Regions from separate parts of the Pseudomonas sp. TE6283 genome, predicted to be linked through region 2. Evidence: predicted binding sites of a transcription regulator. Region 2 holds the regulator's gene; the other holds the start of a gene.
What was found. Region 2 encodes FliA, which starts transcription of late flagellar genes. Its sites were predicted from a motif close to CTAAAGTTTNNNNNNNNNNNGCCGNTAA; they were not measured.
Positions count from the first base shown of each region.

Region 1: a site for FliA is predicted at 6,819-6,846, ahead of ACVWZ5_RS11225 (flagellin N-terminal helical domain-containing protein). Genes of this name have one in related genera too.

Region 1 covers NZ_JBSSDH010000006.1:185,666-197,513, forward strand. Annotated here, with positions in the region: gene ACVWZ5_RS11195 (sensor histidine kinase) at 1-774, opposite strand, end outside; gene fleQ (transcriptional regulator FleQ) at 934-2,409, opposite strand; gene ACVWZ5_RS11205 (flagellar protein FliT) at 2,576-2,872, opposite strand; gene fliS (flagellar export chaperone FliS) at 2,892-3,293, opposite strand; gene fliD (flagellar filament capping protein FliD) at 3,422-4,810, opposite strand; gene ACVWZ5_RS11220 (flagellar protein FlaG) at 4,894-5,244, opposite strand; gene ACVWZ5_RS11225 (flagellin N-terminal helical domain-containing protein) at 5,320-6,738, opposite strand; gene ACVWZ5_RS11230 (ketoacyl-ACP synthase III) at 7,051-7,980, opposite strand; gene ACVWZ5_RS11235 (flagellar hook-associated protein 3) at 8,266-9,828, opposite strand; gene flgK (flagellar hook-associated protein FlgK) at 9,841-11,848, opposite strand, start outside.
Region 2 covers NZ_JBSSDH010000005.1:270,035-281,882, forward strand. Annotated here, with positions in the region: gene flhA (flagellar biosynthesis protein FlhA) at 1-2,081, shown strand, start outside; gene flhF (flagellar biosynthesis protein FlhF) at 2,093-3,406, shown strand; gene fleN (flagellar synthesis regulator FleN) at 3,521-4,354, shown strand; gene fliA (RNA polymerase sigma factor FliA) at 4,351-5,091, shown strand; gene ACVWZ5_RS10180 (chemotaxis response regulator CheY) at 5,195-5,569, shown strand; gene ACVWZ5_RS10185 (protein phosphatase CheZ) at 5,589-6,377, shown strand; gene ACVWZ5_RS10190 (chemotaxis protein CheA) at 6,390-8,606, shown strand; gene ACVWZ5_RS10195 (protein-glutamate methylesterase/protein-glutamine glutaminase) at 8,652-9,770, shown strand; gene ACVWZ5_RS10200 (flagellar motor protein) at 9,770-10,510, shown strand; gene motD (flagellar motor protein MotD) at 10,514-11,371, shown strand; gene ACVWZ5_RS10210 (ParA family protein) at 11,450-11,848, shown strand, end outside.

The DNA.
Region 1 (11,848 bases), on a different contig from region 2:
GCTGATGCGGTCGCTCAGGGGCAGCTCGCCGCGGGCGAACACCAGCATGTCGCGCACCTGATGCTCCAGCTCGTGCAGGCGCTCCTTGAGGTTGCCGGCGAAACGCTGACGGGTCTCCTCCGTCAGCGCCTGCTGCGGGTCGGCCAGGTGACCGGCATACAGCATCGCCGCCGAGAGTGGCGTACGGATCTGGTGAGCCAGGGACGCGACCATGCGCCCCAGTGACGACAGGCGCTCGTGGCGCGCCAACTGGTCCTGCAGGCGCCGGGTTTCGGTCAGGTCATTGAGCAGCACCAACTGGCCGGGCTCGGCATCGAGGGAACGCGTGGCAATGGACAGACGGCGTCCGTCACGCAGCGAGACCTCGTGGCCGTCATCCTCACGCGGCGCGAAACTGCGGGCGATCACATGCCGCCAGAGCACACCGACCAGCGGCTCGCCCAGCAACTCGCAAGCCGCCGGATTGGCCTCGCGCACATAGCCCTCGCCATCGATCACGATCACCCCGCCCGGCAGCAGGTCCAGCAGGTTCTGCAGGCGGTTGGCCAGGCGCTCCTTTTCATCCAGTTCAGCCATGCGCTGGGCGCTGACCACTGCCAGTTCGCCCTTGAGCTCGCTGACGCGCGTCTCAAGCATGTTGTATGACTGGCTGAGCTGGCTGGAAACCTGATCGAACAGGGCGAACGCCTGCTCGAGACCCTGCCGGCTTTCCTGCTCGAGCGGGGTGTGTCCTCGCGGATCGGAGGAATGGGAACGGTGGGCGGCCTGGGGCATCGTGCTCTCTCGCATGGCTGACCGTCATAAAAACGGTATGTTGCCAGCGGTGTAGCAATAGCCGTGCCGGAGATGGGGGCAATCAGCCGTGGGCTTGTTGACCGAGCGCAATGACCGGGGCTGTCAAGCACCCGGCCATTGCGCCAAAACCCGGCGGGATCAGTCGTCCGCCTGCTCCTCGCCACCCTGGCGGCTCATGCCGTACTTGCGCATCTTCTCCACCAGCGTGGTGCGGCGGATGCGCAGGCGCTCGGCGGCCCGGGCGACGATGCCATTGGCATCGTCCAGCGCCTGCTGGATCAGCCCCTGCTCCAGGCTGCCAAGATAGTCCTTCAAATCCAACCCTTCGGGCGGCAGCATGGCATGGCTGGCGAAGTTCGGCGCATGCCCGTTGATCGCCACGCGCTCCTCGAGATCGGAACGCAGGCTGTCGACCAGCTGCTCGTCTTCGTCATCCACGTAGCGGAACTTCTTCGGCAGTTCCGCCACGCCGATCACCCCGTACGGATGCATGATCGCCATGCGCTCCACCAGGTTGGCCAGCTCACGGACGTTGCCCGGCCAGCCGTGACGGCACAGCGACATGATCGACGCGGAGTTGAAGCGGATCGAGCCGCGCTTCTCGTGCTCCATGCGCGAGATCAGCTCGTTCATCAGCAGCGGAATGTCTTCCACCCGCTCACGCAATGGCGCCATCTCGATAGGGAACACGTTCAGCCGGTAATACAGGTCTTCGCGGAAGGTCCCGTCCTCGATCATGGTCTCGAGGTTCTTGTGCGTCGCGGCGATGATGCGCACGTCGATGCTCTGGGTCTTGTTGCTGCCGACTCGCTCGAAGGTGCGCTCCTGCAGCACCCGCAGCAGCTTGACCTGCATCGGCAGCGGCATGTCGCCGATCTCGTCGAGGAACAGCGTGCCGCCGTTGGCCAGCTCGAAACGCCCGGCACGGCTGGTGATCGCCCCGGTGAAGGCGCCCTTCTCGTGGCCGAACAGTTCGCTCTCGAGCAATTCCGCCGGAATCGCCCCGCAGTTGACCGGCACGAACGGCGCCTCGCGGCGCTTGGAGTGGTAGTGCAGGTTGCGCGCCACCACCTCCTTGCCGGTGCCGGACTCGCCGAGGATCAGCACGCTGGCGTCGGTGTCGGCGACCTGCTGCATCATCTGCCGCACATGCTGGATGGCACGGCTGGTGCCCACCAGGCTACGGAACAGGTTGGGCTCGCGCTGACGACCACGCTCACGGGCCTGGTCATACATCTCGCGGTAGACTTGGGCACGGTGCAGGGAATCGAGCAACTGGCTGTAGCTCGGCGGCATCTCGAGATTGGAGAGCACGCGCCGACGCAGGTCCTCGGGGAACTCCGCGGAAGAAATTTCACCCAAAAGCAGAACCGGAAGGAACTCATCCCACCCGACCACTGTCTTAAGGAGCCCCAGCACACTGGCCGGAGCATTCACGGTCCCGATCAGGACGCACAGGACTTCGCGACTGGAAGACAAACCCTCGACCACCTGCTGCCAGTCGCCGCTGGAACAGGAGAGGTTATCTTCGCCGAGAAAATTCAGGACCACCGCCAGATCGCGGCGGCGTTCGCTGTCGTCATCGATCAGGAGAATCTTGGTTTCACGCCACATGCAATAGCAACTTCCCTAGTCATATCGGCGCCCGGAGGGCGTGCACGACATCATTCCGACTGAATGGTCAGTGTTCGGACGTCTGAATTTCGAAAACAGCCACTAGTAAAGTCAAAAAGGCCTGCACAGTCAAATTTATGGCGCCTTTTGCTCAGTCCGGTGCATATTAACTGAACAAATGGTAAACCTTCGACGCATTCTTTGCTTGATTGATCTGGGTCATTTCATCGGCGATGGCTTGGCGCTCGCCGATGGTCGCGTCGAGCAGTTCGCGATAGACCTGCAACAACCCTTCCAGGCGCTCCTTGACCACCTCTTCATCCAGCGCCGGCGCGCCAAGCATGTCGTCGATGCAGGTGCGGCAGTTCTCGTCGAGCCTGCCGATGGCATCCCAGTCCTTGGCACTCAGGGCGTTCAGCAGTGCGTCGCGGGTCTCGTCGAATCGTTGCAGTTCGCTGCTCACCTTGCTCTCCCTGTCCGGCTCAGCCGGCTTGTTGCGCTTCGGCGATCGCGTCCCAGCCGCTCTTGACGGTGATCAGCAATTGCGCGACCTCGTCGATGATCGCCGGGTCGTTGTCGATATTGGCCTGCATCAGGCGATTGGTCATGTAGGCGTAGAGGCTCGACAGCTGCTCGATGTAGGCAGGGTCCGCGCTCTTCTGCGCATCCAGGCCGTCGTTCAGGCCGATGATGATGTCGATGGCCTTGCCCAGCATCAGGCCTTTTTCGGCGATGTCGCCGCGGGCCAGCGCACCTTTGGCCTGGGCCATGCGATCGAGCCCACCCTCCATCAGCATCTGCACCAGGCGATGGGGCGTTGCTTCGGAAATCTGGGCATGGGAATTGACCTTCTGGTACTGCCGAAGGGCTCTCATGGGATTCATCTTGCGACCTCGTAGCGGGCAAAAACGACTGGTTTCATAGTCCTTGTATCGGGCCGGCGGCGGAAAACTTTACCTGCCGCCGAGGTGAAGCCGGACATCATGCCCGGACTTCACGGGACCTTCACGGATTATTTGTCGTTCTTGGCGTTGTTCAGTGCGTTGAGCGTGCCCAGCACGTTACTCTGCTGCTGACGCAGTTGAGCGACCAGAGTATCCATGTTGTTGTACTTGTCCTGCAGGCTGACGCGCAGGGCTTCCATACGCGTATCCAGGGTATCCTGCTCGGTCTTGAGCTTGGTCAGGCTCTCGCTCAGCGCCTTGGAGCGCTCTGCCAGGGTGCCGGTGGATGCCTTGGCATACGGTTCGGTCGCGGTCTGCAGGCGCGCCAGCAGGCCATCCTTGCCGTTGAAGATGCTGGTCAGGTCGGCGGCGTTGGTGGCCGCGGCCTTGTCCCACTTCTTGTCGTCCAGGCTGAGCGTGCCGCCATCCTGGGATGAGGTGACGCCAAAGGCGGCGAGCGACTTCATCGTGCCGTTGCCGGAAAGCGTGTTCATTTCTTCGCGGATCGATGACATCAGCGCGCGCATGGATGCGTCGCCGGTGAGCGCGGCGGGAGTCACGGTGCCGTCGGCGTTCTTGGTTACCTTGGTCTCGGCGTTAACAGCCTTGATCAGCGCGTTATAGGTATCGATGAAACCTTTCAGGCCCGACTTCAGCGCGGTGGTGCTCGTACTCAGCGAAAGGGTCGTCACCGTAGGTTCGGACGCCCCTGTCGCCGTTGGCGAAAGCCCGACCAGCTTGATGTTCAAACCGCTTACCGCGTCGCTGATGTCGTTACTCTTTGACTCCATGGAAATGCCATCGAGTTTGTATTGGGCATTCTTTGGCGGATCTACAACGGTGTAGCCAGTGTCGAGACCCGAGTTACCCGACAGCGTAATATCGGAACCTACCCCCATCTTGCTGGAGGTAACGACGAGACGCGAACCCGACGCGTCGGTCAGAATGTTGGCACTCAGACCTGCGGTACCGAACTGACTGTTGATCGTCTCGCGCACCTGCTGCAGCGTGGCGCCCGGCGGGATGCTGACGTCGTGGTCCTTGCCATTCTGGGTAATGGTCAGCTTGGTCGCAGTGGTGCCAGGGTTGACCACGGTGCCCGCGCCGCCGGCATAAACCTTGGTGGACACCTTGGAAGCCGATGCCAGCTGGGTCACAACCAGGTTGAACGAACCAGTGGCCGCGCCTGCGCCCGCCGTGATGGTCGCAACCTTCTCATCCGACGACTTCAACGCCAGACCACCGAAGCTGTTGTCGTTGGTCATGCTGGTCAACGCACCACGGAAGGCATCCAGGGCCGCCTGGATCTTGCCGATAGAGGACAACGTGGTGGTTGCCTTCAGTGTCTGGGTGTTGATCTGTGCCTGTTTCGGCGCCTTCTGCGCGTCCACCAGGGACTTCACAATCGCCTGGGTATCGATGCCCGAACCGATACCGCTGACTGTTGAACCTGCCATCATTGCTCTCCTTGTTCGGTAGCTGCCGGGTCCTTGACGACTACACGCCGCAAATGACCGACAGCAACAAAAATCATGCCAGCTTACGCCTTGCCATCAAACAGCAGGCTGCCAGCTTCGCTGAGGCTTTGTGCCAGCTTCAGCGCCGTTTCCGACGGGAGTTGGCGGATCACATCACCGGATTCGGTGGCGATCACCTTGACCACGACCCGGCCGGTGGAATCATCGATTGAAAAATCCAGCTTGCGCTGGCTCGACTGGACGAAATCGCGGATCTCGCCAACCGCCTTCTCCAGGTCCTCGCGGGTGTGCGGCTTGTCATCGACGGCCGCGGCTTCCGGCACCTTGGCAGGCACCAGTGGGTCCTTGGCAGTCGTCACTGCCTGAGGCAGCACCGGAGGATACACCTGGTTCAGCTTGACACTCATGTCCATGCTTCGAACTCCTCATGTCAAAAAAGCGAAAGGGCACGTAAACGCGCCCTTCCACCTCTTACTCAGGCGCCTGAATTACTGGAGCAGTTTCAGGACCGAGGATGGCAGCTGGTTGGCCTGCGACAGGATCGCGGTGGAAGCCTGCTGCAGGGTCTGCTGCTTGGTCAGCTCTGCAGTTTCCGAAGCGAAGTCCACGTCCTGCACGGTGGAGCGGGCAGCGGTGGAGTTCTTCTGGATGTTCTGCAGGTTGTCGACGGTGGTGGTCAGACGGTTCTGGGTAGCACCCAGGCCCGAACGGACGCTGTCGATCGAACCAATGGCCTTGTCGATGACGGCCAGGGCGTTCTGAGCCTTGGTGGCGTCGGTGACGTCGGTGTTGGCGATGGTGGTCTTGACCGACGAAGCGTCGGTACCGGCGTTGAACAGGCCGGTAACACCAGCGCCGCTCAGAGCGTAGCCCTTGGCCGAGTCCAGGTTCACAGCGCCAGTGGCGATCAGGCCGTCAGCCAGAGCGACGCCAGCACCGTAGGTGCCCGAGCCGTCCTTGGTTGCAACAGTGATGGTACCGGCAGCGGTGGAGTTGGCGAACGAGATGTTCTCACCGGTGTCGGACTTGACCGACAGGGTGCCTTTGGCTTCGTCGTAGTTGACGCTGATGCCCAGTTTGGCAGCGTTCGACTTCAGCTGGTCAGCCAGGTTGGCGGTGTCTTTGACGCCGACGAACTTGGTGGTCTGGCCGCCAACGGTCATGTCGAAGGTAGCAGGAGCGGTAGCAGCACCGGCGCCGACAACGAACTGAGCTTCGGTGCTGGCGGTAGCGCTCAGGCCACCAATGGCACCGTTCAGCTGGCTGGCGATGGTCTTGGCGGAAGCGCCAGCAGCGATGGTGACCGCAGCGGTCTGGCCGTTACCGGTTACGTTGATCAGGCCACCGGCAACACCGGTGTTGCTTGGAGCAACGCCCAGGCTCTTGACCTGCTGGGAACCGATGTTGCTGGCAGCAACGTTTTCCAGGGTCAGGTTGATGGTTTCGTTGGCGTTGGCGCCGACCTGGATGGCCTTGGTGCCGTAGGAACCGTCCAGCAGCTTCTGGCCACCAAAGGTGGTGGTGGTGGAGATACGGTTCAGTTCGGCAGTCAGAGCTTGGTATTCGTCGTTGTTCGACTTACGGTCGTCGGCGCTCAGGGAGCCAGTGGCCGAGGACAGTGCCAGGGTACGCATTTTCTGCAGGATGTCGGTCGAAGCCTGCATTGCGCCTTCGGCGGTCTGGGCGATCGAGATACCGTCGTTGGCGTTCTTGACTGCCTGGCCCAGGCCGTTGATCTGGCTGGTCAGACGGTTGGCGATCTGCAGGCCGGCAGCGTCGTCTTTGGCGCTGTTGATGCGCAGGCCGGAAGACAGGCGCTGCATCGAAGTGGTCTGGGCGGTGCTGGCCTTGTTCAGGTTAACCTGAGTAGTAACCGAAGCAATGTTGGTGTTTACAGTTAAAGCCATGACGAAATCCTCGTTGGATGGGTACTGCGGCTTCCGGCCCTGGCATCCGCCGGGTATGGCCTAGAGAACCTTCGTAATGGTTATCGTCGTCTGCGTGGGTTGCTTGAGGGCATTTTCGAAAAAAAAATGCCATCACCCCGCCACCCCCATGAAATCAGGGGGTTATTGATTTGGCAGTTGCCGATCAGGGGCTGCTTTGCAGCCCATCGCGGGGCAAGCACGCTCCTACAGGGACCCTGTGGAACCCATTTCCCAGGCATAAAAAACGCCTGGCGGGACACGCCAGGCGTTTTTCTCTGAGATCGTCGAGACTCAGGCGCGATAGAGAATCGCCGAGCCCCACGACAGGCCCACGCCAAAGCCGCTGATGGCCACGCGCTTCCAGCTGCTGTCGAACATGTGTTTCTGCAGCAGCAGCGGCACGCTGGAGGACACGGTATTGCCGGTCTCGAGCATGTCCTTGACGAACTTCTCCGGATGCTGCTCTTCGAAGCGTCGTGCCACGGCATCAACGATCGCCGCGCTGCCCTGGTGGATGCAGAACGCATCGATGTCCGAAGACTGCAAACCGCTGGCCGCCAGCAGCTCATGCAGGTGCGCCGGCACCTTGACCAGGGCGAAGTTGAACACCTGGCGACCGTTCATGAAGAAGGTGCCATCGCTGACTTTGAGGTGCTCGGCACCCGAGCCATCGGTGCCGAAACGCGCCTCGCCCAGCTGCCAGACAGCGTTCTCGCCCATCCAGGTGGCCGTGGCGGCGTCACCGAACAGCATGGTGGTGTTGCGGTCTTCCGGATCGACGATCTTCGAATACGGGTCGGCAGTGATCAGCAGGCCGTTTTTCAACCCCGCCGCCTGCATGAAGCCCTTGATGGCGTACAGGCCATAGACATAACCCGAGCAGCCCAGCGACACGTCGAAGGCCGCCACGCGGGTCGACAGGCCCAGCTTGTTCTGGACGATCGCCGCGGTGTGCGGCAGGCCTTCTTCGTCACCGTTCTGGGTGACCACGATCAGTACATCGATCGACTGCGGATCGAGCTCGGGGTTGTTGGCGAACAGCGCCCGGGCAGCCTCCACGCACAGGTCGGACGTTTCCTGCTCCTCGGCCTTGCGCGGCAGGAAGGAGGCGCCGATCTTGCCGAACATGAACTCTTCGTCCTTGCCGAACTTCGCACCCTGGACGTAGTTGTCCAGGCCAGCGGTGGGCACGTAACTCGCGATGCTTTTGATGCCAATCATTCTGGCTTCCCAATGAAAACAGCCAAAGACCGCCACTCGATGAATTGAGGGCGCCGACTACCGGGTCGAGGGCAATGCGCCCCGGACAGGCCGACACCAGGCTTGCCCTTTGCGCACCGGTAACAAAATGCTGCAGCAACTGCCGCATAGAATACAGGGAAGATGCACGATTTGACTCATTAGTCACAGTCAATTATCGCCAAACCCCTGCCGCCACCGCGCGCCAGACACGAAAAAGCCCCGGCAGCATGGCGCTGGCCGGGGCTTTCCCGAGGCGGATCGCGATCAGAGCTTGTTGAACAGGCTCAGTTGCGAAATACGCGAGAAGGCCAGTTGCGAAGCTTCGAGCATGGCCTGCTGCAGGGTCAGCATGATCGAGGCGTCGGCCATGTCGGTGTTGCCGATGGCATCCTGGGTGACCTTGTTGGCCGTGCTCAGGCTGGTGTTTTCCTGGCGCTGGATATCGAGCGAGTTGCCACGGGCACCGATCGAACCACGGGTGATATCCACCTGCTCGCGGGCACTGGCCAGGTTGGCCACAGCCGAGGCTACGGCGTTCTTGATGGCGGTATTGTCGCCCGAGGTGCCTGGCGGCGCATCCAACGCCGCACGCAGCTGGCTGATGGTCTCCAGCACGCTCTGGTTCTGGTGGTTGTTGGCATTGACCGCGAACTGGTCACCCGTCTGCGGCGTACCGGATACCTGGTAGGTCACCCCCGCCACCGTCAGCGACGGCGCGGTGAAGGTACCGCTGGCAACGGGTTTGCTGTCCGCAGTCAAAGGCTGGGCATAGAACTCGTAGGTGTTGGCACCGGTGAACTTGATCACCGCCCCATCGCTCGGGAAGGTACTGCTGTAGGCGGCCGGGTCGGTCACGGCGCCGCTGGTGACCTGCGCACTGGACGGGTTGCCGGCACCACGCACGGTCGTGAGCGTATCGGGGCGGGCCTGCACGCTGAACTCGCGGCCAGCGAAGACGGCATTGGCATCATCGCCTTCTTTCAGCGAGGCGGTGATCTCGAACTCGACGCCGCGCAGCGCGATACGATTGCCACCCTCGGCCTTACTGTCGAAGGTGCCATTGGTGGGCGTCTCGGCAGTGATGTCGTTACCCAGAGCATCGGTCACCGTGTACTGGGTGGCGCTGGTGAAGGTGATCTTGTACGGCTGGCCGGCGGTGAAGCTGCTGTTGTAGGTGTTGTTCGAGGTCAGCAGGCCCGGCGAGAGCGCGACCTTGCCGTCATCGACCGGCGGCGTCACCAGGGTGGACTGGGTACGGCTCTTGTTCTTGGCCGAATCGAAGATGCTGAAGCCGGTGTCGTTGGTCGCCAGGCTCAGGGTGTCGGACACCTGCAGGCTCAGCTGGGTCTGGTCGCCCTGGTAGCTGTAGGTACCATCGGCATTGCGCACATAGGGTGGCGACGAGGTCTTGGTGCCACCGAACATGTAGTCGCCGTTGGCATCGCGCGAATTGAGCAGGCCGAAGATGTTGGCTTCGATCTCCTTGAGCTCGCTGCTGATGGAGAGGCGATCAGCATCGGTCACGCCAGCGCCACCGGCACGCAGGGCCAGCTCGCTGGCGCGCTGCATGGCATCGTTGATGGTGCTCAGCACGCTCTCTTCCTGCAGCAGCGAGTTGTTCACCGTGGTCATGTTGCCGTCGTATTGCTTGAGCAGCGCTTGCTGCTGTTGCAGCAGGAGCAGGCGCGCGGCGCCGACCGGATCGTCGGCAGCGGTCTGGATGCGCACGCCGCTGTCGATCTGCGTCTTGCTCTTCATCAGGTCAGCGAAGTTCTTGGTGTAGCTACTGGCGCTCGACTCATAGAACTGAGCGGTGGAAATACGCACGATGGCTACTCCTTACAATGCGTTGATCAGGATGCTGAAGGTTTCCTGCGCCGCCTTGATGATCTGCGACGACGCGGTGTAGTAGTGCTGGAACTTGATCAGGTTGGCCGCCTCATCGTCCAGGTTGACACCGGAAACCCCGTTGCGGCTTTCCTTGGCCGCATCGAGCACGGCCTTGGTCGCAACGGTATCGATTTTGGCCTGGTTGGCCTTGGCCCCGACCCGCTCGACCAGCGAGGCATAGGCCGAGGTGAAGCTGGAGCCGCCGCCGGAGTTCACACCGACGGTGGATTTGGTTTGCAACCCCAGCAGCGCCTGGGCGTTGCGGTTGTCGGACTTGCCGTCGGCATTGAAGCCAAAGGTAAAGCTGTCGTTGGTCGCCGGGCTGCCGCCGACGGTGGTCTCGACGCTGAAGGTCCGCGGGTTGCCGCTACCATCGAGGATCGGCGCACCGCTGGCATCGCGCATCGGCACATTGATGGTCAGCTTGTTGTCCTGACCGGGCACGATGGTGCCTGTGCCGATGGAGTTACCCTTGGAGTCATACAGGGTGTAGCCCTGCGTACCCCCGCTGGCGGCCTGGAACACCATGCGTACCGGCATGGAATGCTTGATCGAATCCTGGATCAGCGCAGTGTCGGCGCCACCATAGATATCCAGCTTGGCTCCCAGGTTTGGCTGGGTGATGGTGCCGGAGCCGGTATTGCCACTACCCACAACGCCATTGATCGGCCCGGCGAAGGCGAGCTTGTTGGCATCGGTAAGAACGGTGTTGATGGACCCTGCCGCAGAGCGCGTCGGGCTCACCTTGAAGCTGTCCCCGGCAGCCAGGCCGCCACCATTCAGTTTCAGGGTGAAGCCGTCGATCACCGGCGGCGGCGTGGTGGTCAGGTCGAAGTTGCCCATGTCGGTGCCGTCGGAACGGCGCACGCTGTACTGGTTGGGGCCGGTGAACTTGACTTCGTAGTCGTAGGTGGTGAGCGCGCCGCTGTTGGCGATGGTGACATCCAGGTTGCCGGAGCCTGCGCTGTTGTTCGCGGAGGCCAGGCTGCGCTGGCTGATCGCCAGGGCGCTGTTGATGCTGGAGAACAGCGCGCTGCCGAACTGCGCGTTGGCATCCAGGCCCTGCCCCAGCTGGCTGTTGATGCTGTCGGCCACCACCAGGGCGACACGTCCCAGCTCGTTCATCGACGGGGTGAGCACGTCGTTGCGGTAGCGCAGCAAGCCACCGATCTGCCCGCCGGTGACCACCGAGGTGACATCCGAGGAGAAGGTCGGGTAGTTGATCTGCAGGCTGTACTGGCTCTGGTCCGCGGCGCTCGGCACGGCGCTCAGGGTATTGGCGCGGTTGCCGGTGACCAGCGACTGGCCGTTGCCCAGATACACGTCGTAGTTGCCGTCACGCTCCTGCACGGTGACGCCGACCAGCTCGTTGAGCTGGCGTACCGCTTCGCTGCGGGCGTCGAGCAGGTTGTTCGGCGAGGCGCCGGAGGCCGACAGCTGGGTGATCTGCTTGTTGAGATCAGCGATGCTCGAGGTCAGCTTGTTGACCTGGCCCGACAGGGTGTCCAGCTGGCTGTTGATGCTGTCGTTCTGCTTGCTCATCTGGCTGGAGATGGCATTGAAACGGTTGCTCAGGGTCTGCGCCTGGGTCAGCAGCAACTGGCGCGAGGCGACGTCGCTGGGTTTGGCCGAAGCGGTCTGCAGGGCCGAGAAGAACGCGGTCAGCACCGAGCTGATACCGGTGTCGCTTTCGGCCAACAGCTTGTCGATGCCGGTGATCTGATCCTGGAACGCCGCCGCATCGGTATTCAACGAGGTGGAGGTCTGCAGTTGATTGTCCAGGTAGGCGTTGTAGATACGACGCACATCCGACAACGTGGTACCAGTGCCGACGAAGCCCGTGCCGATATTGTGCGACGGCCCCGTGGTCTGGATGGTCTGCTGACGCGAGTAACCCGAGACGGCCGCGTTGGCGATGTTGTTACCGGTGATGGACAGCGCGGTCTGGCTGGCATTC
Region 2 (11,848 bases):
TCGGCCGGGGCAACCTCGGCGTGCCGCTGCTCCTGCTGGTGATGCTGGCAATGATGATGTTGCCGATCCCGCCGTTCCTGCTCGACGTGTTCTTCACCTTCAACATCGCCCTGTCGATCGTGGTCTTGCTGGTCTGCGTCTACGCCCTGCGTCCTCTGGATTTCGCCGCGTTCCCCACCATCCTGCTGGTGGCCACGTTGCTGCGCCTGGCGCTGAACGTCGCTTCCACCCGGGTGGTCATGCTCCACGGCCAGGAAGGCCACGGCGCCGCGGGCAAGGTGATCCAGGCCTTCGGTGAAGTGGTGATCGGCGGCAATTACGTCGTCGGTGCGGTGGTGTTCGCCATCCTCATGATCATCAACTTCGTCGTGGTCACCAAGGGCGCCGGGCGCATCTCCGAGGTGAGCGCGCGCTTCACCCTCGATGCCATGCCCGGCAAGCAGATGGCCATCGACGCCGACCTCAACGCTGGCCTGATCGACCAGGCCCAGGCCAAGTCCCGTCGCGCCGAGGTCGCCCAGGAGGCCGAGTTCTACGGCTCCATGGACGGTGCCAGCAAGTTTGTCCGCGGTGACGCCATCGCCGGCCTGCTGATCCTTTTCATCAACCTCATCGGCGGCATGCTCATCGGCATGCTGCAGCACAACATGACCTTTGCCGATGCTGGCAAGGTCTATGCCCTGCTGACCATCGGTGACGGTTTGGTGGCGCAATTGCCATCGCTGCTGCTGTCCACCGCGGCCGCGATCATGGTCACCCGCGCCTCGGGCTCCGAGGACATGGGCAAGCTGATCAACCGGCAGATGTTCGACTCGCCGAAGGCCCTGGGCGTGTCGGCAGCGCTGATGATCATCATGGGCCTGGTCCCAGGCATGCCGCATGTCGCCTTCCTCAGCCTCGGCGCACTGGCCGGTGGCGGCGCTTACCTGGTATGGAAGAAACAACAGAAGGCCAAAGTCGTCGCCCAACAGGAGGCCCAGCGCCAGCAGGACCTGCTGCCATCGCCCCAGCGCGCCATGGAAACCAAGGAGCTGGGCTGGGACGACGTCACCCCCATCGACATGATCGGCCTGGAAGTCGGCTATCGCCTGATCCCGCTGGTGGACCGCAACCAGGGCGGCCAGCTGCTGGCGCGGATCAAGGGTGTGCGCAAGAAGCTGTCCCAGGACCTGGGCTTTCTCATGCCCACCGTGCACATACGCGACAACCTCGACCTGCAACCCAGCGCCTATCGTCTGACCCTGATGGGCGTGATCCTGGCCGAAGCCGAGATCTACCCGGACCGGGAGCTGGCGATCAACCCCGGTCAGGTGTTCGGTACCCTCAACGGCATCGCCTCGCGCGATCCGGCGTTCGGCCTGGAGGCGGTGTGGATCGATGTCGGCCAGCGCGCCCAGGCGCAGTCGCTGGGCTATACGGTGGTCGACGCCAGCACCGTGGTCGCCACCCACCTCAACCAGATCCTGCAGAAGCACTGCCACGAGCTGATCGGGCACGAGGAGGTGGTGCAGCTGCTGCAGGTGCTGGCCAAGGTCTCGCCGAAACTGGCCGAGGAGGTGGTGCCGGGTGTCATTTCCTTGTCGGGCCTGCTCAAGGTCTTGCAGGCGTTGCTCGCCGAACAGGTGCCGGTGCGTGACATCCGCAGCATTGCCGAAGCCATCGCCAACAACCCGACAAAGAGTCAAGATACCGCCGCGCTGGTGGCGTTGGTGCGGGTCGGATTGTCTCGCGCCATCGTGCAAAGCATTGTCGGCGTTGAGTCCGAGCTGCCTGTGATCACTCTGGAGCCAAGGTTGGAACAGATCTTGCTCAATAGTCTGCAAAGGGCCGGGCAGGGTCAGGAAGATGGTGTTCTTCTTGAGCCGAGCATGGCCGAAAAGCTTCAGCGCTCGTTGATCGAGGCGGCCCAGCGTCAGGAAATGCAGGGTCAGCCGGCTATCCTCCTGGTTGCCGGCCCGATCCGCGCCATGCTGTCGCGCTTCGGTCGCCTGGCAGTACCGAATTTGCATGTTTTGGCGTATCAGGAAATACCTGACAACAAGCAAGTCACCATCGTTGCCACCGTGGGCCCGAACGGCTGAGGTAGTGGGTTATGCAAGTTAAGCGTTTTTTCGCCGCCGATATGCGTCAGGCCATGAAGCTGGTCCGGGATGAGCTCGGCTCCGACGCCGCCATCATCGGCAACCGGCGCATCGCTGGCGGTGTCGAACTGACGGCTGCGCTGGACTACAAACTGTCCGCCCTGGCCCCACGCGTGCCCAATGCGGAGCTCGAGGACGAGCTGCGCAAGACCCAGTCGCGCATCGTCACCGCCCAGGCCGAACTGACCGGGCGCGGCGATGCCGTCGAGGGCGGCAACCGTCAGTTGTTCGCCGGTCAGTCGCTGACTGCGTCCGAACCGTTGATCGAGCCGCATGTCGACGAGCCCGCGCCGGTTGTCGCCGCGGCGCCGGCTCCGGTCGATCCGCGCCTGTTCGACGCCATGCGCTTCGAACTGACCGGTCTGCGCGAGCTGCTGGAAGTCCAGCTCGGTTCGCTCGCCTGGAGTCAGTTGCAGGGCAGCAAGCCGCAGCAGGCCAACCTCTGGCGCCGCCTGCAGCGCCTCGGTCTGTCCGGCGGCCTGGCGCGCGAACTGCTCGACCTTACTGCCGAGATCGAAGACCCGCGTCACGCCTGGCGCATGGTCCTGGCGCACCTGGCGCGGATGATCGACATACCCGAGATCGAACCGATCGAGGAGGGCGGGGTCATCGCCATGGTCGGCCCGGCCGGCATGGGCAAGACCACCACCCTGGCCAAGCTGGCCGCGCGCTATGTGCTCAAGTACGGCGCGAACAACCTGGCGCTGGTGAGCATGGACAGCTTCCGCATCGGTGCCCAGGAGCAGCTCAAGACCCTGGGGCGCATCCTCAATGTGCCGGTCACTTATGTCGATCCGGGCGAGTCGCTGGCCCAGGCGTTGGAGCCGCTGCTGCGCAAGCGCGTGGTGCTGATCGACACCGCCGGCCTGCAGGCCAGCGACCCGGCGCTGCGCATGCAGCTCGAGACCCTGGCCGGGCGTGGTATCGCCGCCAAGAATTACCTGGTGCTGGCGACCACCAGCCAGAAGCAGGTGCTCACCGCCGCCTACCACAGCTACAAGCGCTGTGGCCTGGCCGGTTGCATCCTGACCAAGCTCGATGAAACGGCATGCCTCGGCGAAGTGCTGAGCCTCGCCATCAGTCATGAACTACCGGTGGCCTATCTGACCGATGGGCCGCGCATTCCTGACGACCTGCAACTGCCGCGCAAGCACCAGCTGGTGAGTCGCGCGGTCAGTGTGCAGTTGCAGGACGAGCCCAGCGACGAGGCCATGGCCGACATGTTCGCTGATCTCTACCACAACCCTGGCAAGCGTGCGGGTTGAGGGTGAATACTGTGCAAAGTACCTACATCATGGGGTTGCCCGGCCGGACCGTGGCCTTGAACGTTCAGCCCCTCATGTGGCCTGGGTCCAAGCGAGACAAGGTAAAGAACAGACATGGGTAGCATGCATCCCGTACAGGTGATCGCCGTGACCGGTGGCAAAGGTGGCGTCGGCAAGACTAACGTTTCAGTGAACCTGTCTCTGGCGTTGGCCGAGCTCGGCCGCCGGGTCATGTTGCTGGACGCCGACCTGGGCCTGGCCAATGTCGACGTTCTGCTGGGGCTCACGCCCAAGCGTACCCTGGCCGATGTCATCGAGGGGCGTTGCGAGCTGCGCGATGTGCTGCTGCAGGGGCCCGGCGGTGTGCGCATCGTCCCGGCGGCCTCCGGCACCCAGAGCATGGTCCACCTGGCGCCAGCCCAACATGCCGGCCTGATCCAGGCCTTCAGCGAGATCGGCGACAACCTCGACGTGCTGGTGATCGACACCGCTGCGGGTATTGGTGACTCGGTAGTCAGCTTCGTCCGCGCCGCCCAGGAGGTGCTGCTGGTGGTGTGCGACGAGCCTACCTCGATCACCGATGCCTACGCCCTGATCAAGCTGCTCAACCGCGACTACGGGATGAATCGCTTCCGCGTGCTGGCCAACATGGCCCAGAGCCCGCAGGAGGGGCGCAACCTGTTCGCCAAGTTGACCAAGGTCACGGATCGTTTCCTCGACGTCGCCCTACAATACGTCGGCGCCGTGCCGTACGACGAGTGTGTGCGCAAGGCCGTGCAGAAGCAGCGGGCGGTCTACGAGGCCTTCCCGCGATCCAAGTGCGCGCTGGCCTTCAAGGCCATTGCGCAGAAGGTCGACAGCTGGCCGCTGCCTGCCAACCCGCGCGGACACCTGGAATTCTTCGTCGAGCGCCTGGTGCAGCCCACCAGTGCAGGGCCGGTGCTATGAACGCGAGCGGTTTCAAGATGTACAGCAAGGCCGCCAAGGACGCTCAGTACGAGCTGATCGAGCGCTATGCGCCGCTGGTCAAGCGCATTGCCTACCACCTGCTGGCGCGTTTGCCGGCCAACGTCCAGGTCGAGGACCTGATCCAGGCCGGGATGATCGGCCTGCTGGAAGTGGCCAACAAGTATGACGCCAGCAAGGGCGCCAGTTTCGAAACCTATGCCGGCATCCGCATCCGCGGCGCCATGCTCGACGAAGTGCGCAAGGGCGACTGGGCACCGCGCTCGGTGCACCGCAACACGCGTATGGTCAGCGACGCGATTCGCTGTGTTGAAGCAAAGACAGGGCGCGACGCTAAAGATCACGAGGTTGCTGCCGAACTCCAATTGAGTCTCGATGATTACTACGGGATTCTGAACGACACCTTGGGCAGTCGCCTGTTCAGTTTCGACGACCTGCTGCAGGACGGCGAACACGAGGGGCTGCACGAGGACGGAGCCAGCGGCCAGCTGGAGCCATCGCGGGACCTGGAAGACGAGCGCTTCCAGGCCGCCCTGGCCGATGCGATAGCCAACCTGCCGGAGCGCGAGCGCCTGGTCCTGGCGCTGTACTACGACGAAGAGCTGAACCTCAAGGAAATCGGTGAGGTCCTGGGGGTCAGCGAATCGCGTGTCAGCCAGTTGCACAGCCAGTGCGCGGCGCGTCTGCGCAGCCGCCTGGGGGAATGGCGGGCGCGTTGAACCAGGTTTGATGCAGTCGTTTTTTTGTGGTGCCGAATTGATTGAGCGCGCGCTCGGCGCCGAGCGCGTTTAAGACTGCTTGGAGGTCTAATTGAACAAAGACATGAAAATCCTCATCGTTGACGACTTTTCGACGATGCGGCGGATCATCAAGAACCTGTTGCGTGACCTGGGTTTCACCAACGTCAAGGAAGCTGATGACGGCAACACGGCACTGCCGATGCTCACCAGCGAACACTTCGACTTCCTGGTTACCGACTGGAACATGCCGGGCATGACCGGTATCGACCTGCTGCGTGCTGTTCGCGCGGACGAGCGCCTCAAGCACCTGCCGGTACTGATGGTCACCGCAGAAGCCAAGCGCGAGCAGATCATCGAAGCTGCCCAGGCCGGCGTCAACGGCTACGTGGTCAAGCCTTTCACCGCCGTGGCGCTGAAAGAAAAGATCGAAAAGATCTTCGAACGCGTCAACGGCTGAGTCACGTCTGGGGGGCGCAATGGAGTCAACCAACAACTCTTTGGGTGAGTTCGAATCAACCCTTAAGAAGCATGCCCAGGAACTGGTCGAGAGCCTCGAGCGCGGCCGGTTCGGTGATGCGGTACAGCTGATCCACCAACTGAACCAGACCCGCGATCGCGGGCTGTATCAGGAAGTCGGCAAGCTTACTCGCGAACTGCACAGTGCAATCGTCAACTTCCAGATCGACCCGTCCATGCCGCAGGCCGAGGAAGTGTCGCAGATTACCGACGCCACTGAGCGCCTCTCCTACGTGGTTCGCCTCACCGAAGGTGCGGCCAACCGCACCATGGACCTGGCAGAGGCCTGCACCCCGGTGCTCAACGATCTCGCCGCCGAGGCCCAGAGCCTGTCCGCCGATTGGCAGCGGTTCATGCGCCGTGAGGTGGCAGCGCCGGAATTCCGTGAGTTGGTCAAGCGTGTGGACAGTTTTCTGACGCACAGCGCCGAAGGTAATCAGAAGGTCGCCGGCCATCTCAACGATATCGTCCTGGCCCAGGATTATCAGGATCTCACCGGCCAGGTGATCAAACGGGTGACCGCGCTGGTCACCGAAGTCGAAAGCAATCTGCTCAAGCTCGTGCTGATGGCAAGCCAGGTCGACCGCTTTGCCGGGATCGAACATGACCACCAGCAGCTGCGCGCTGAAAAAGATCAAGAAAAACATCCGACTCGGGGTGAAGGTCCGCAGATTCATGCCGATAAGCGTGAAGACGTCGTGTCCAGCCAGGACGATGTCGACGATCTGTTGTCCAGCCTGGGTTTTTAAGGAGCACGTTTAATGAGCTTCGGCGCCGATGAAGAAATCCTCCAGGATTTCCTGGTAGAAGCCGGCGAAATCCTCGAGCAACTGTCCGAGCAATTGGTCGAGCTGGAAAGCCGGCCCGATGACGCGGACCTGCTCAATGCGATTTTCCGCGGTTTCCACACTGTAAAAGGGGGCGCCGGCTTCCTTCAGCTCAATGAGTTGGTGGAGTGCTGCCACATTGCCGAGAACGTGTTCGACATCCTGCGCAAAGGTGAGCGCCGGGTTGACGCGGAACTGATGGACGTGGTGCTGGAGGCCCTCGACACGGTCAACAGCATGTTCGGCCAGGTGCGCGAACGTACCGATGTCACGCCGGCCACGCCGGAGCTGCTGGCGGCGCTGTCGCGCCTGGCCGAGCCCGGTGGCGCCGAAGCCCCGGCCCCGGTGGTCGAGGCGGCGCCCGTGGCCGAAGCCCCGGCTGCCGAGCCCGACATCACCGATACCGAGTTCGAGCAACTGCTCGACTCGCTCGATGCGGTCAAGGCTGAAGCTCAGGTTCATGAGCAACTGCAGGGTGAAGAAATCAGCGGCGGCGGTGACGAGATCACCGATGCCGAGTTCGAGTCGCTGCTCGACCAACTGCACGGCAAGGGCCAGTTCTCGGCCGATGCCGCCGTCAGCGCGCCCGCGCCAGCCACTCCGGCCAGCGACGAGATCACCGACGACGAGTTCGAATCGCTGCTCGACCAGTTGCACGGCAAAGGTACCTTCGCCGTCGACGCATTGCCAGGTGCCGCCGCGGCAGCGGCCAGCGCGGCACCCGCCGCGGGCGACGAGAGCATCAGCGAACACGAATTCGAGGCCCTGCTCGACCAGTTGCACGGCAAGGGCAAGTTCTCCAGTGACGCGGTCACCGCCGAGGCGCCTGCCGCCGTCGCCGCGCCTGTCGCGGCCAAGGCCGAGGTCAAGCCCGTTGCCAAGCCGGCTCCTGCGCCCGCCGCGGCACCGGCTGCGGCCGCCAAGCCTGCCGCCCCGGCTCGCGCTCCTGCGCCGGCCGCCGAGAAGCATGGCGCCAGCGAAGCGGAAACCACCGTGCGGGTCGATACCGCGCGTCTGGACGAGATCATGAACATGGTCGGCGAACTGGTGCTGGTGCGTAACCGCCTGGTGCGCCTGGGGCTCAACAGCGGCGACGAGGCCATGTCCAAGGCCGTGTCCAATCTCGACGTGGTCACCGCCGACCTGCAGACCGCGGTCATGAAGACCCGGATGCAGCCGATCAAGAAAGTCTTCGGCCGCTTCCCGCGCCTGGTTCGCGACCTGGCCCGCCAGCTCAAGAAAGAGATCAACCTGGAGCTGGTCGGTGAAGAGACCGACCTCGACAAGAACCTGGTGGAAGCCCTGGCCGACCCGTTGGTGCACTTGGTGCGCAACGCCGTTGACCACGGCGTCGAGATGCCCGACGAGCGCGAGGCCTCCGGCAAGTCGCGCATGGGCCGGGTGGTGCTGTCCGCCGAGCAGGAGGGTGACCACATCCTGCTGTCTATCTCCGACGACGGCAAGGGCATGGACCCGAGCATCCTGCGCGCCAAGGCCGTGGAAAAGGGCCTGATGGACAAGGACGCGGCCGATCGCCTGAGCGAGTCGGACTGCTACAACCTGATCTTCGCCCCGGGTTTCTCGACCAAGACCGAGATCTCCGATGTGTCCGGCCGCGGCGTCGGCATGGACGTGGTGAAGACCAAGATTTCCCAGCTCAACGGTTCGATCAACATCTTCTCGGCCAAGGGCCAGGGCTCGAAGATCGTCATCAAGGTGCCGCTGACCCTGGCGATCATGCCGACCCTGATGGTGATGCTGGGCAACCAGGCGTTCGCCTTCCCGCTGGTCAACGTCAACGAGATTTTCCACCTCGACCTGTCGCGCACCAACGTGGTCGACGGCCAGGAAGTGGTAATCGTGCGCGACAAGGCGCTGCCGCTGTTCTACCTCAAGCGCTGGCTGGTCCAGGACCACGAGCATGAGGAGCAGCACGAAGGCCATGTGGTGATCCTGTCGGTCGGCACCCAGCGCATCGGCTTCGTCGTCGACCAACTGGTCGGTCAGGAAGAGGTGGTGATCAAGCCGCTGGGCAAGATGCTGCAGGGGACCCCGGGCATGTCCGGCGCGACCATCACCGGTGACGGCCGGATCGCGCTGATCCTCGACGTTCCGAGCATGCTCAAGCGTTACGCCGCCCGGCGTATTTGATTTCGGCGGCGCGCCCTGGCGGGTGCGCCGCCTAATGGAGTGTTTATGGCAGTCAAGGTCCTGGTGGTGGATGATTCCGGTTTCTTCCGCCGCCGTGTCTCGGAAATTCTCTCGGCGGACCCGACGATCCAGGTCGTGGGTACCGCGACCAACGGCAAGGAAGCGATCGACCAGGCGCTGGCGCTCAAGCCCGATGTCATCACCATGGACTACGAAATGCCCATGATGGACGGCATCACCGCGGTGCGGCACATCATGCAGCGCTGCCCGACGCCGGTGCTGATGTTCTCCTCGCTGACCCACGAAGGCGCCCGTGTCACCCTCGACGCCCTGGACGCTGGCGCGGTCGACTACCTGCCGAAGAACTTCGAGGACATCTCGCGCAACCCGGAAAAGGTCAAGCAGCTGCTGTGCGAGAAGGTCCACACCATCTCGCGCAGCAACCGTCGTTTCAGCGCCTATTCCAGCCCGGCGCCCGCCGCCGCGCCGGCCAGCAGCCATGCGCCGGCCAGCAGCTTCGCCAGCACCGCGCCGGCGCGCACGGCCGCTCCGGCCCGCGCCGCGGCACCGGCCGCCGCGCATTCGCCGGCGCCCAAGCGCAAGCCCTACAAGCTGGTCGCCATCGGCACCTCCACCGGTGGTCCGGTGGCGCTGCAGCGGGTATTGACCCAACTGCCCGCCGGATTCCCGGCGCCGATCGTGCTGATCCAGCACATGCCGGCGGCCTTCACCAAGGCCTTCGCCGAGCGCCTGGACAAGCTGTGCAAGATCAGCGTCAAGGAAGCCGAGGACGGTGACGTACTGCGTCCGGGCCTGGCGTTGCTGGCCCCGGGTGGCAAGCAGATGATGGTCGACGGCCGTGGCACGGTGAAGATCCTGCCGGGCGACGAGCGCCTGAACTACAAGCCTTGTGTCGACATCACCTTCGGCTCCGCCGCCAAGTCCTATGGCGACAAGGTGCTCTCGGTGGTGCTCACCGGCATGGGCGCCGACGGTCGTGAAGGCGCGCGCCTGCTCAAGCAGGGTGGCAGCACCGTATGGGCGCAGGATGAAGCCAGCTGCGTGATCTATGGCATGCCCATGGCCATCGTCAAGGCCAACCTGGCCGATGCCGTGTACAGCCTGGACGAGATCGGCAAGCATCTGGTCGAGGCGTGCGTCTGATGGATGTGTTGAGCCTGATTGGCCTGATCCTCGCCTTTGTCGCCATCGTTGGTGGCAACTTCATGGAGGGCGGCCATGTCGGTGCGCTGATCAACGGCCCGGCGGCGTTGATCGTGCTCGGCGGTACCCTGGCGGCGGCATTGCTGCAGTCGCCGCTGTCGTCCTTCAAGCGTGCCCTGCAGATCGTCCGGTGGATCTTCTTCCCGCCACGGGTCGACCTGGCCGGGGGCATTGACCGCGTGGTGAACTGGAGCCTGACCGCACGCAAGGAAGGCCTGCTGGGCCTGGAGGGCGTGGCCGACGCCGAGCCCGATCCCTATGCGCGCAAAGGCCTGCAGCTGCTGGTCGACGGCGCCGAGCCGGAAGCCATCCGCAGCATCCTCGAGGTTGACTTCCTGACCCAGGAAACCCGCGACATCCAGGCCGCCAAGGTGTTCGAGAGCATGGGCGGCTATGCGCCGACCATCGGCATCATCGGTGCGGTGATGGGGCTGATCCACGTGATGGGCAATCTGGCCGACCCGTCGCAGCTGGGTAACGGCATTGCCGTGGCCTTCGTCGCCACCATCTACGGCGTGGCCAGCGCCAACCTGATCCTGCTGCCGATCGCCAACAAGCTCAAGGCCATCACCCTGCGCCAGTCTCGCTATCGCGAGATGCTGCTCGAGGGCCTGCTGTCGATCGCCGAAGGCGAGAACCCGCGCTCGATCGAGCTGAAGCTGCAAGGCTTCATGGAGTAAGCCATGGCCCGTCGTCGCAAGATCGAAGAGCACGAGAACCATGAGCGCTGGCTGGTCTCGTACGCCGACTTCATCACCCTGCTGTTCGCCTTCTTCGTGGTCATGTATTCGATCTCGTCGATCAACGAGGGCAAGTACAAGCAGATTTCCCAGGCGCTGATCGGGGTGTTCAATGACCCCGAGCGCAGCATGAAGCCGATCCCCATCGGTGACGAGCGACCATTGAGCGTCAAGCCCGCAGAGCCGTTGATCAAGGACAGCGAGCAGACCGATGCGGGCCTGGCGCAGACCAACGTCGACCCGCTCAAGACCATCACCGACGATGTCCGCGACGCCTTCGGCGACCTGATCAAGTCCAACCAGATGACCGTGCGCGGCAACGAACTGTGGGTGGAGATCGAGCTCAACTCCTCGCTGCTGTTCGCCAGCGCCGACGCCATGCCCAGCGATGTCGCCTTCGAGATCGTCGAGAAGGTGGCGAAGATCCTCAGGCCGTTCGCCAACCCGGTGCACGTCGAGGGCTTCACCGACAACCTGCCGATCCGCACCGCTCAGTACCCGACCAACTGGGAGCTGTCGTCGGCGCGGGCGGCGAGCATCGTCCGCTTGCTGGCGATGGAAGGGGTCAACCCGGCGCGCATGGCCTCGGTGGGTTACGGGGAGTACCAGCCGGTGGCCAGCAACGACACTGCCGACGGGCGTGCGCGCAACCGCCGGGTGGTGTTGGTGATCTCGCGTAACCTGGAGGTACGCCGCAGCCTGACCGGCAGTGGCAGTGCCAATGCCACCCCGGATGCGGCGATGCGCCGGGCTGGCACACAAAGTGCACCAGCCTCGCCAGCACCGTCGACCGGGGGCTGATTTCGTCAAATCCCCGTCACTGAATTTCACACCGTTCCCGGCAGGGCAGGCGGCCATACCGGGAGGAAGCAACGCACGATGAGAGTCTGGGCAGTAGCCAATCAAAAAGGTGGCGTCGGCAAGACCACCACCACCATCGCCCTGGCCGGCTTGCTGGCCGAGGCGGGCAAGCGCGTGGTCGTGGTCGACCTCGACCCGCACGGCTCGATGACCAGCTACTTCGGGCACAACCCCGATGCGCTCGAGCACAGCTGCTACGACCTGTTCCTGCACAAGGGCACGGTGCCCGAAGGCTTGCCGGGCCAGTTGCTGCTGCCGACCAGCGACGAGCGTATCTCGCTGCTGCCGTCGAGCACCGCGCTGGCGGTGCTCGAGCGCCAGTCGCCGGGGCAGAGTGGCCTGGGCCTGGTGATCGCCAAGAGTCTGGCGCAGCTGTGGCAGGATTTCGACTTCGCCCTGATCGACAGCCCGCCCTTG